DNA from 2 places in the Bacillus nitroreducens genome. Region 1 is predicted to be linked to the other one. Evidence: riboswitches for the same ligand, from Rfam matches in the RefSeq annotation. Region 1 holds a riboswitch; the other holds the start of a gene.
What was found. A riboswitch is a leader RNA that binds a small molecule or an ion and turns the genes downstream of it on or off. The one in region 1 is predicted to bind cyclic di-GMP.

Region 1 (5,287 bases):
CGATGGAAATCTTTTCGAATAAAAAGACGGAGAAAGTAGTGAAGTAAGGAGGTTATGAAGATTGGAACATCAAAAATATGAAAGCATCAGAGCACGGGCATTAGAGTTGTTTGATAAAGCCAATATCACTTTAACCGAAGAAGAGAAAGAAAATATGGAAGTAGCAGATTTTGGATTAGGAAAAGTCGAGGACACAGGTCTACAATTGGTCACCTATGTCAATACGGACCTCGTCTGTGCAAAGGAATTGGTCTTACTCCCATACCAAACCTGTCCAGAGCATAAACATCCAAAAAGAGACTTCGACGACGGCAAAGAAGAAACCTTTCGATGCCGATACGGAACCGTCTACCTCTATGTAGAAGGAGAAGAAACCAAAAATCGTAAAATGAACCCACCAGCTGGAGATGAGGAATACTATACAGTCTTTCACGAAATCATGCTACGTCCAGGCGAGCAACACACCATCTATCCAAACACCCTCCACTGGTTTAAAGCAGGCAGCGAAGGGGCAGTCGTCTCCGAATTCTCAACCAAAAGCACAGACGAAACCGACCTCTTCACCGACCCAAGAATCAAACGAGTCCCTGAGTGAAACAGTGGTGAAACAGTGGGACGGTTCTGTTGTTCTCCTAGTTTTTTCCATGAAACAGTGGGACGGTTCTGCCGTTCGCCTAGTTTTTTCCATGAAACAGAGGGACGTTTCTACTGTTCTCCTAGTTTTTTCCATGAGACAGAGGGACGGTTCTGTTGTTCGCTTAGGTTTTTCCATGAAACAGTGGACGGTTCTGCCGTTCGCCTATATTTTCCCATGAAACAGTGGGACGGTTCTGTTGTTCGCCTATATTTTCCCATGAAACAAGGGGACAGCTATACTGTTCCCCTAATTTTACCCATCCCACCAACGTTATAATCTTAATTTATATTTTGATCATAGCGAGCACTGTTTTACGGAAATATTATGGAAAATAGTAGGCTGGTAGACTTATTGGAATTATTTAGGTGAACACGAGAACCGTCCCCTCGTTCTACTCGTTCTACTTTAATTCTTTCTGGAAGATGATAAATTTGCAGGGGATTGCGAGCATTTGCGCCAGTCTTGGGAATGATGTATCTATGGATTCTGTGCGAATTGGTTGATAGCCGATGCGAGTATACCATTTTTCCAATTTTACTTTGTCTGGATGAGAACCTTCCTGGGGTACTAATAATTCAAGCTGCATTTTGCGGAGTTTTTCTGCGTTGCATTTTTGCTCAGCAAAGCGGATTAACTCTCTTCCTATACCAGACCCTTGGTGTTTTTCATCTACCGCTAGCATTCCAAATTCTCCTGTTTCCTGGTCAATTTGATGAACACGGACACACCCGACAATTTTCCCCATTGATTGAGCAACGGCAATTTCACCGCTTTTTGTTAACTCTGCCACTTCCGTTGCTGACGTGCGGAATGCCCCAGGTATCCAAAGACCTCCCTCAGCTGTTTCGTAGACACGGTTAACGATGCTTGCAATGTGCTCCATCTCTTCTATATTTTTACTCTCGTTATTAGGTAACATATGAATCTCAATTGATTGCATAATTAGCAATACCTCCTTACTTTGGAACACGAGGACGGTTCTGGCGTTCCCTTATTTTTTCCTATAATTCTATATGATTAATAATACACCACATCTAGAACTGGACCACAAGTAAATTGAGTTTCAGACAAAAAATCCTATTTTTATAAATAGAATAGATGATGGTGAATAGCCTTTGTCAAACTCCTAGCAGTATATTTTATATGGATAATGCGGCCTATTGTTGTTATGTGTCGAACTCCACGCACATAATTCGACAAAATTCAACATTTTCAAGGTGGCAATTTGTGGTGTTTTAATTTTTTATGTCAAAAATTGTTGAAGTTGTACTACTTTTGTCTTATCCTAGAAAAAGGAAAAAGTACTATAACTATTAAAGCTATCTCGATAAATGGCAAACTTGTCGAAAGATAAGGACGCAAAGCCACGAGCCTAAAGCAAAATTGCTATGGCAGTCGGGTTGCCGAAAGTAGTGGAGTGAAGATGACTCCCGTTTATTTCGGTGTAGTCATCTTTTTTATTTGAAAAAGAAAGGGGTGATTACTAAAAGTGATTCGAAGTTTAATCCAAAACGAATTATTCTCACACTTTTTCCAGCCTATTATTGATATAGAGACATGGACAAGGATAGGCTATGAAGGACTCCTGAGAACCTCGCATTATGTGAATCCAGAAGAAACGTTTAATCTTGCCAAAACAGAAAAACAGCTCTATGAATTAGATTCGCGGTCTATCCATAAAGCTGCTCTTACCTACCATTCAGCAGGTTTTTCAAAAAAGGACGGTTATTTGTTTTTAAATGTATTTCCATCTACGCTTACAAACAAAAACTTTCTGCCCTTTATAAAGAAAATTATCACCGAAAACAACTATTTTAGTCAAGAAATCATCTTTGAAATTAGCGAAATGGAAGCAATTACCGATTATTCTCGTTTACTCAAGACTATTGATAAATTAAAATCGGGTGGTATTAAATTTGCTATTGATGATGTAGGGAAGGGAAACTCTAATCTAAAATCAATAATAGAGTTAGACCCAGATTTTATTAAGCTGGATAAATATTTTTCGTATAACTTATATAAGGAACCTAAAAAAAAAAATAATTAAATCCATCATAAGTTACACGAATACGCATCATATCAATTTAGTGTTAGAAGGACTTGAAACCGAAATGGATCTAGCTATTGCAAAATCCATCGGAGTTAAATTTGGACAAGGTTATGTCCTGGGAAGACCAAAGTCCCTTTTTGTTATTTAGTGGGGTGAAAAAATTTGAACTATATATTATTGTCACAGGCTATCATAGTAGTTTGTCTGCTATTACTATTTATTCGTAATGAACGTAGATTAGTAAAACAAAGTGTGCTAATAAAGTCATTACATAATACTAATAAATCATTAAAAAGTCAGTTAAAGAAAATAAAAAAATTCATGCCAGTAGATAAAAGAAATACCTTTAGAATTGTGTTACCTGGAATAGAGAGCACTTTTACCCTCGTAGATTTTGGAAATCATTCATTAAGTGCTCTAAAGAATAAAACGTTTAATGGAATCATTAATGATATAAGTATAGGTGGACTAAAATTCCATTCACCTTACGAATTTCCGATTAAATCTAATATTCTTATAAAAATGCACTTTATTTTCCAAGGTGAAGAGTTTGAGCTTAAAGGAAAAATAATTAGAAGAGAAGATCATATCAAAGGTAAATCCGTAACTTACGGAGTTCAGTTCGTCGACCTATCCGTAAATGACATCAAACGACTAAACGTATCACTGCACAACTACCAAGTATCACAACGCAAAAAAATAGGTTGAAACAGGGGGACGGTTCTGCCGTTCGCCTATTTTTTTCCAATGGTCAAACCATCATGAACGAAGTGAAATAAAGTGAAACAAAGGGACGGTTCTGATGTTCTCCTATTTTCTACCAGAAATTTATTTTTTTCTGCATCAATCGATATCTTTATTTTGTGAATCGCATTTTGTTTAAAACTTTTTCTTTTGAATAGAAGGAATATCAACCAATATATAGAATAAGTATTTGACACTAGTAACCTCGCAATTTGCAAACCACAGTTGTTGCTCCTTTATTCATCCACTCATTTATCAAACACCCAAATTCATTTGTTATATCATTCATTTGATAATCAGTCCCGATGTATCTAACCTTCAAAGATATAAATAGCATACCTGGTCAATTTTTTAATAATACTTCGCTATTTTTTTCTCATCATTTAAAACCTCAATCAAACAAGATAAATCCCAATTAAAGCAAGTAGTATAAGGAAATTTTTTGGTTTGGAGAAAACCGTCCAATGACGTAAAACAAGAAAGTGTGGTGGTGTTAAAATGCCTCGTATGGCAAGGGTGATAAGTAAAACTGGCGTCTATCATGTGATGTGGAGGGGCGCAAATCGGCAAGAGATTTTTCATGACGATGAGGATAGGCGATTATTCTTAGATATTCTAAAAAAGTATAAATTCAAACTCAATATGAGATTTTATGCGTGGTGTTTGATGAGTAATCACGTTCACCTATTAGTGAAGGAAGGGGACGAAAGTATTTCAACCACGATGCAACGAATGGGTGTGAGCTATGCGGGTTATTACAATGGGAAATACAGAACAACAGGGCACCTCTTTCAAGATCGGTTCAGAAGTGAAGTTGTTGAAAAGCGATCCTATTTATTAACAGTGGTGAGGTATATTCACCAAAACCCTGTAAAAGCGGGGATGGTAAATCGACCAGATGAATGGAAGTGGAGCAGCTGTGGTGGGTACTATGGTCAAGGCATTTATCCTAAGGGGTTACTAGATGATCAATTTCTATTAAAAATGTTTGAACCAGATCTTAAATTGGCTCAGAAGCAATTTAGAGATTTTAATGAAACGCCTAATAATGATGAATGCTTAGGAGTAACGGAGGCTGACGTGCGATTAACAGATGAAGAAGCTAGGCTGAAAATAAAGGAATTACTAGGGAACTTGGAAATTCCACACGTTAAAAGTTTACCAAAGGAACAAAGAAAGCTAATTCTACAGAAGGTCAAAGAAATAAGGGGAATCTCAATGCGTCAAGCAGCGAGGATTTTGGGGATTTCATTGAATTTGGTATTTAGGGCATGAAACAGGGGGACGGTTCGAGACCACTGAAAAAGTCATAAAATTTTTAGTTAAATCAGCTTTTTATAAAAAGTTGAAAGTCATTCGGTTTTCCAAACATGAAAAACCCCCTAAATGGTATAATGGATGTTGACTAGACACCAAACCATAGGGGGTTTTTCATATGCTTCGACTAGTGCCAAAGCAATATAGCTTTCATTCTGTATTATACGATAAAATTCCGGAAAATCATATCCTTAAAAGGATAGTTAGTATAATAGATTTTAGTTTTATTAATGAAATACTTAAGGAATATTATTGCGAAACTTTTGGAAGACCGGCAAAAGAACCTGAGTTAATGTGTAAACTCCTTTTCCTTCAGGAAATGTATAACCTCTCTGACGAGAGGTTGATTGATGAAGCTAGCTATAATCTAGCTTATTTGTATTTTCTTGGTCTTGACCCCGAAGATACACTTCCCGATAAAAGTCTACTATCAAAGTTTAGAACAAAACGGTTTCCAGATGATAAACCTTTGGATAAGATTTTGACACACATTGTTGAACAATGTGTGGACAAAGGGCTTATTAAAGGAAACAGTGTCA
Region 2 (5,287 bases), 900 kb from region 1:
CGTGTATAACACAACATACGTAAACCAACCGATGAATGTATAAAAGACAGCTTCAAATGTTGTAAACAACAAGAATAGGAATCCTAAAATGGTACAGGTGATTCCTAAAAACAACACAAATTTCATAGAAAAATGACCTGTTACAGTTGGACGTTTTTTCGTCCGTTCCATAACCGTATCAATATCTACATCGTACCAGTTATTAATTATAAGAGCTCCCGCTATAACTAGCGTACTGCCCAACATTGTATATACAAACAATCCCACATTTTCCTGAAACGATGCACCCGAAAAATAAATAGCTAACCAAAATCCTGAAAACACGGGTAGAACATTTGCAAGTAATACTCCTGCCTTAAATAGGGACTTAAGATCAGCTATGAGGGACGTTTTTTGTAGATGTAATTCTGCTTTCATTCGAATCCTCTTTCCTGCTTTAGTTACAAGAACAAAATGTATCAAATATACTATACCATTTTTCTAGCTAATAGGATAAGGAAACCACTTTTTAACCTACTTTATTCACAATATAGTAATAATTTAACAATATCTTTTTTATAAAATCCGAAACCAATCCCCGCTTACAACGTATATAAGGTACAAGGTTAGGAAGGTGGTTTACAAGAGATTTCCCATTAAAAATAAGGTATAATATAAAATAATAATTAATGGAGGTACACAGTTTTATGAAAAAGATTTTTGCAGCATTACTTGCTCTAACGCTCATTCTTTCCCCCCTTGGGAACTTTGTTTTTCAAGACAACACAACAACCGTTGAAGCACGAGGGTACAAGTCAGGTAAAAAAGGATTCAACAGTAATATAGGAAATAAAAATAAATCAAACTTCCAGCAGCAGCAGAAAAAAGAGGACACTAATGTGACAAACAAGTCCACTACGAATACAACTCCTAAGGGTGGTCTTATGTCTGGTGGTTTAATGAAAGGTCTTATGCTAGGTGGACTGGCAGGTTTCCTATTCGGTGGCCTTTTAGGCGGAATGGGTATGCTTGGTTCTTTCTTAGGACTAATGATTAACATTCTTGCTATATACGTTCTAATTGCTGTAATCCGTAAAATTTTTGTAATGATTAAAGACCGTAAGAAAAAAGAGGCCGACCCATGGCAACGCTAATTCTGTCTGAGCAAGAAATAATTAATGCAGTATGTGTGTATACAGGCTTAAAAAAGCAAGTTAAGCCTGAAGAAGTTGAGGTAGAGCTCATGTATGATGATGATTATGGCTTCTCAGCAGAGGTGTATGTGAACGATCGGAAACAAGTCCTAATCATGGCGAACTTGATTGAAGCTATTCGTCTATGGCTTGGGGAATTCCTTAACCGAGATCCTTATGCAGGAATCAAGCTTATCTTAGACGACGAGGAAGGCATCATTGCACACATTAACGAGTAACGGTTTTAAGAGAATTAAAGCTCATCCAAATGGATGAGCTTTTTTCACTTTGCCACAACAATCTTGTTTTTGCCGCTTTCTTTTGCCACATAAAGCGCCTGGTCTGCTGCTTTTTTTATTGAATCTACTGTGTTTCCATTATATGGATAGACCCCAACTCCAGCACTTATCGAAACTTTTATACTTTCACCTTCAATATTAACAGGATGTTCATTATAATACTTTTTTAGGGTTGAGTATATTTCATCTACGCACGTATCTATCTGCGTCTTAATCAAAATCATGAACTCGTCACCCGCATAACGATAGCCCTCAATCTTATCATTACAAATCGTTTTTATTCCGTCAGCTAGTACCTTCAAATATAAATCTCCGACATCATGTCCGAAGCGATCATTTACCTGTTTCAAATCATCAGAATCGAGCATCATGACTGTAATTTCTTTATTTCCACCCTGAATCAACTCTGCTAAATCTTCATGGAAAGCACGGTGATTTTTTAATCCAGTTAGTTCATCGGTTCGAGACATGATGTAAATTTTCTCATATAAGCGTGCTGTTTGAATTGAGTTGATTACCTGTGCACCGATCATTTGTAAAAGCTCCTCATGCTCCTTCCGATACGCAAAATCCTTAAAGCTCTGGGTTGAGATGACACCTTTTACTTGATCATCGATGATAACAGGTACAAAAAGACAGGAGCTCGTATCTTCATCTCCGTCTCCCATTTTCGTATTATATTCAACGTTCTGATTCAGGTTTTTGAGATGTATGATTTCTCTGGTTTTAATGACTTTTGACGTGTAGTTCTCACCAAAATCTACGATACTTGGAGGTGCTGGTACGCCATTATCCATTATAAAAATAAATCGAATATGTGCATCACCAGGATTATGTAAGGCTATATAAAATGCATCAGTTGGCATAACACGTGAAACCATCTCATAGGACTTTTGAAGAAGAACACTTTCATCAAGTGTTTTACTGCAGATTTGAGCAAAATCATGAAGGATACGGTAATGTTTGTTCATCCAAGACATATTTTCCATTTGTACGTTCATTTGTTGGAGTTGAAATATAAGCGCATTCAAAACTTCTTTTTCCTTTTGGTCTTTACAAGAAGCAATAAAATAATCGCGAATCTCATTAGATATTAGATCTTTCTCAGAACCTACCATTTCAATAAGCTCACTCAGTTTTTTCAATATGTTCAGATTCTGGATTGTCTTTTCCATTTAATCACTTCCAAAAATCTATTAATATAGTAGAAACCAATCAGCAATAGGTAAAAAAAAATGATTAATCAATAACCGATTAATCAACGTACATACGATACGAGTTATACTCGGCAACTGGCTGGCATGTCCTGATTTATTAATGGACTTAGCCCCTATAGTTTTGCGTCTTCATCTTTCAATGAATTTGCCCTTACTTTATTAAATTATCCAACTAAAGGAAAAATTTTAAATTATACCATAATTATATTTGTATTTATCTTATTGGTCAATGAGATTAACCTAATAAATTGCTAAAATTGTGAATTATTTCCTATTTCTATTGTCCTATAAACTTAAACCAGATTCAACTACAATTTTTATAGTTTGACAAGCCATGAATGTTATTGAATTTCTCGCCGATTCGTGTATAATTATGCCGGATTGCACTAAAACTCTACCTTAATAGAAAGAAGGGGGTTACTTATGAACAGTACACCTATTATCCAATTTAAAAATGTAACTAAGCAATACGACAATGACCCCGCTGTCCTTGACAATGTTAGCTTTGAAATAGAAAGAGGAAAATTTTATACCCTTCTAGGTCCTTCTGGATGTGGAAAGACAACGATTCTACGTTTAATTGCAGGATTTATCGAACCATCTGAGGGCGAGGTTTTTTTTAATGGAAAAAAAGTAAATACAACTCCTGCCAATAAGCGTCAAGTAAATACAGTATTTCAAGATTATGCCTTGTTTCCACATCTTAATGTGTATGAAAACGTTGCTTTTGGTTTACGTATAAAAAAGATGAAGCAATCTGAAATTGATAAAAAAGTGAAAGAAGCCTTAAGTTTCGTCAATCTTAGTGGCTATGAAAATCGCGAAATAAAAGAAATGTCTGGTGGTCAAAGACAACGTGTTGCAATTGCACGTGCGATTGTAAATGAACCAGAAATTATTTTACTGGATGAACCATTATCTGCACTTGATTTAAAGCTACGTACCGAAATGCAGTATGAACTTCGCGACCTTCAGAAGCGCTTGGGCATTACCTTCATCTTCGTTACACATGACCAAGAAGAAGCACTTGCAATGTCTGATGAGATTTTTGTCCTAAATGAAGGAAAAATTCAGCAAAGTGGTACCCCAATTGATATATATGACGAACCAATTAACCGCTTTGTTGCAGACTTTATTGGAGAATCCAATATCGTGAAAGGGAAAATGCATCGAGATTTTCTCGTTGAATTCGTTGGAAAAACATTTGAGTGTGTAGACCAAGGTTTTTCTGAAAATGAACCGGTTGAGATTGTCATTCGCCCAGAGGATTTACAAATCACTTCTGTTGAAAAAGGAAAACTACGTGTGGTCGTGGATTCTCAGTTATTCAGAGGCGTTCATTATGAAATTTGTGGCTTTGATAAGGACGGGAATGAGTGGCTTGTTCATTCTACGAAAAAGGCAAAAGTCGGCGATGAAATTGGTCTTTATTTTGATCCAGAAGCTATTCATGTTATGGGTATTGGTGAAACAGAAGAAGAGTATGATCGTCGATTAGAAGCATACGTGGACGGGGAAAGCCATGGAAAATAAGCTCACTCGTAACCTTTATGTCATCCCTTACGCTTTATGGATTCTGCTATTTGTCATTGCACCCATTACACTTATTCTCTATTATTCATTTTTTGATATAGAGGGTAATTTGTCATTAGTTAATTACAAAACGTTTTTTACACCTATTTACCTAAAAATGACACTGAGCTCTTTTTGGTATGCATTTTTAATTACAGCTGTGACGTTATTGGTCGCATACCCTACTGCTTACTTGATTACAAGAACGAAGCATAAGCATTTTTGGTTGCTGTTAATTATTGCTCCTTCTTGGATGAATCTTCTCTTAAAAGCTTATGCCTTTATCGGTATATTTGGGGCACACGGAACTGCCAACGCATTACTTGAAGTGTTTGGTATAGGCTCAAAACAATTACTATTTACAGACTTTAGTTTCGTGTTTGTATCAGTTTATATTTTTATACCATTCATGATTTTACCAATTTTTAATTCATTAAATGAGTTAAACCCTAGTTTACTTGATGCGGCAAGAGATCTTGGTGCATCAAAATGGACAACCTTTCGTCGTGTCGTATTTCCCCTAACCATTCAAGGGGTAAAATCAGGTTGTCAAATCGTATTTATTCCTGCTCTATCTTTGTTTATGTTAACTCGATTAATTGCAGGTAACAAAGTTATTACACTTGGTACTGCTATTGAACAGCAGTTTCTCGTGACACAGGATTGGGGCATGGGTTCCACAATCGCTGTATTCTTAACTATTTTCATGGTGTTAATTATGATCTTTACTGGAAACCGCAAGAAACGAGGTGCAAAGAATGAGAGATAAACTTGCTCTGTCTTCAAAAGCATATCTATTTATTATATTTTTCATTTTATATGCACCTATTTTTTATTTAGTATATTACTCATTTAATAGTGGTGGCACAATGAGCAATTTCGAGGGCTTTACCTTGGATTGGTACAAGGAACTGTTTGGAGATACAAGACTGCTAATCATTGTATTAAATACAATTGTAATTGCCTTGCTCTCTGCACTTGTTTCAACCATTATAGGTGTTTTTGGCGCCCTTTGGATTCATTCTGT

Region 2: it holds a riboswitch for cyclic di-GMP, as region 1 does, so the genes downstream of both, ACWPVE_RS06785 (sensor domain-containing diguanylate cyclase) here and ACWPVE_RS11175 (EAL domain-containing protein) in region 1, are expected to answer to the same signal.

Annotation. Positions count from the first base shown of each region.
Region 1 is NZ_CAXHYI020000003.1:1,525,662-1,530,948, forward strand. Features, by position in the region: gene ACWPVE_RS11160 (class II fructose-bisphosphate aldolase) at 1-47, shown strand, start outside; gene ACWPVE_RS11165 (D-lyxose/D-mannose family sugar isomerase) at 155-595, shown strand; gene ACWPVE_RS11170 (GNAT family N-acetyltransferase) at 1,038-1,577, opposite strand; cyclic di-GMP riboswitch class I at 1,961-2,045, shown strand; partial or broken gene ACWPVE_RS11175 (EAL domain-containing protein) at 2,127-2,835, shown strand; gene ACWPVE_RS11180 (PilZ domain-containing protein) at 2,850-3,395, shown strand; gene ACWPVE_RS11185 (REP-associated tyrosine transposase) at 3,930-4,706, shown strand; partial or broken gene ACWPVE_RS11190 (IS1182 family transposase) at 4,867-5,287, shown strand, end outside.
Region 2 is NZ_CAXHYI020000003.1:623,787-629,073, forward strand. Features, by position in the region: gene cyoE (heme o synthase) at 1-417, opposite strand, end outside; gene ACWPVE_RS06775 (hypothetical protein) at 687-1,133, shown strand; gene ACWPVE_RS06780 (YxcD family protein) at 1,121-1,411, shown strand; gene ACWPVE_RS06785 (sensor domain-containing diguanylate cyclase) at 1,456-2,646, opposite strand; cyclic di-GMP riboswitch class I at 2,756-2,848, opposite strand; gene ACWPVE_RS06790 (ABC transporter ATP-binding protein) at 3,112-4,221, shown strand; gene ACWPVE_RS06795 (ABC transporter permease) at 4,211-5,029, shown strand; gene ACWPVE_RS06800 (ABC transporter permease) at 5,019-5,287, shown strand, end outside.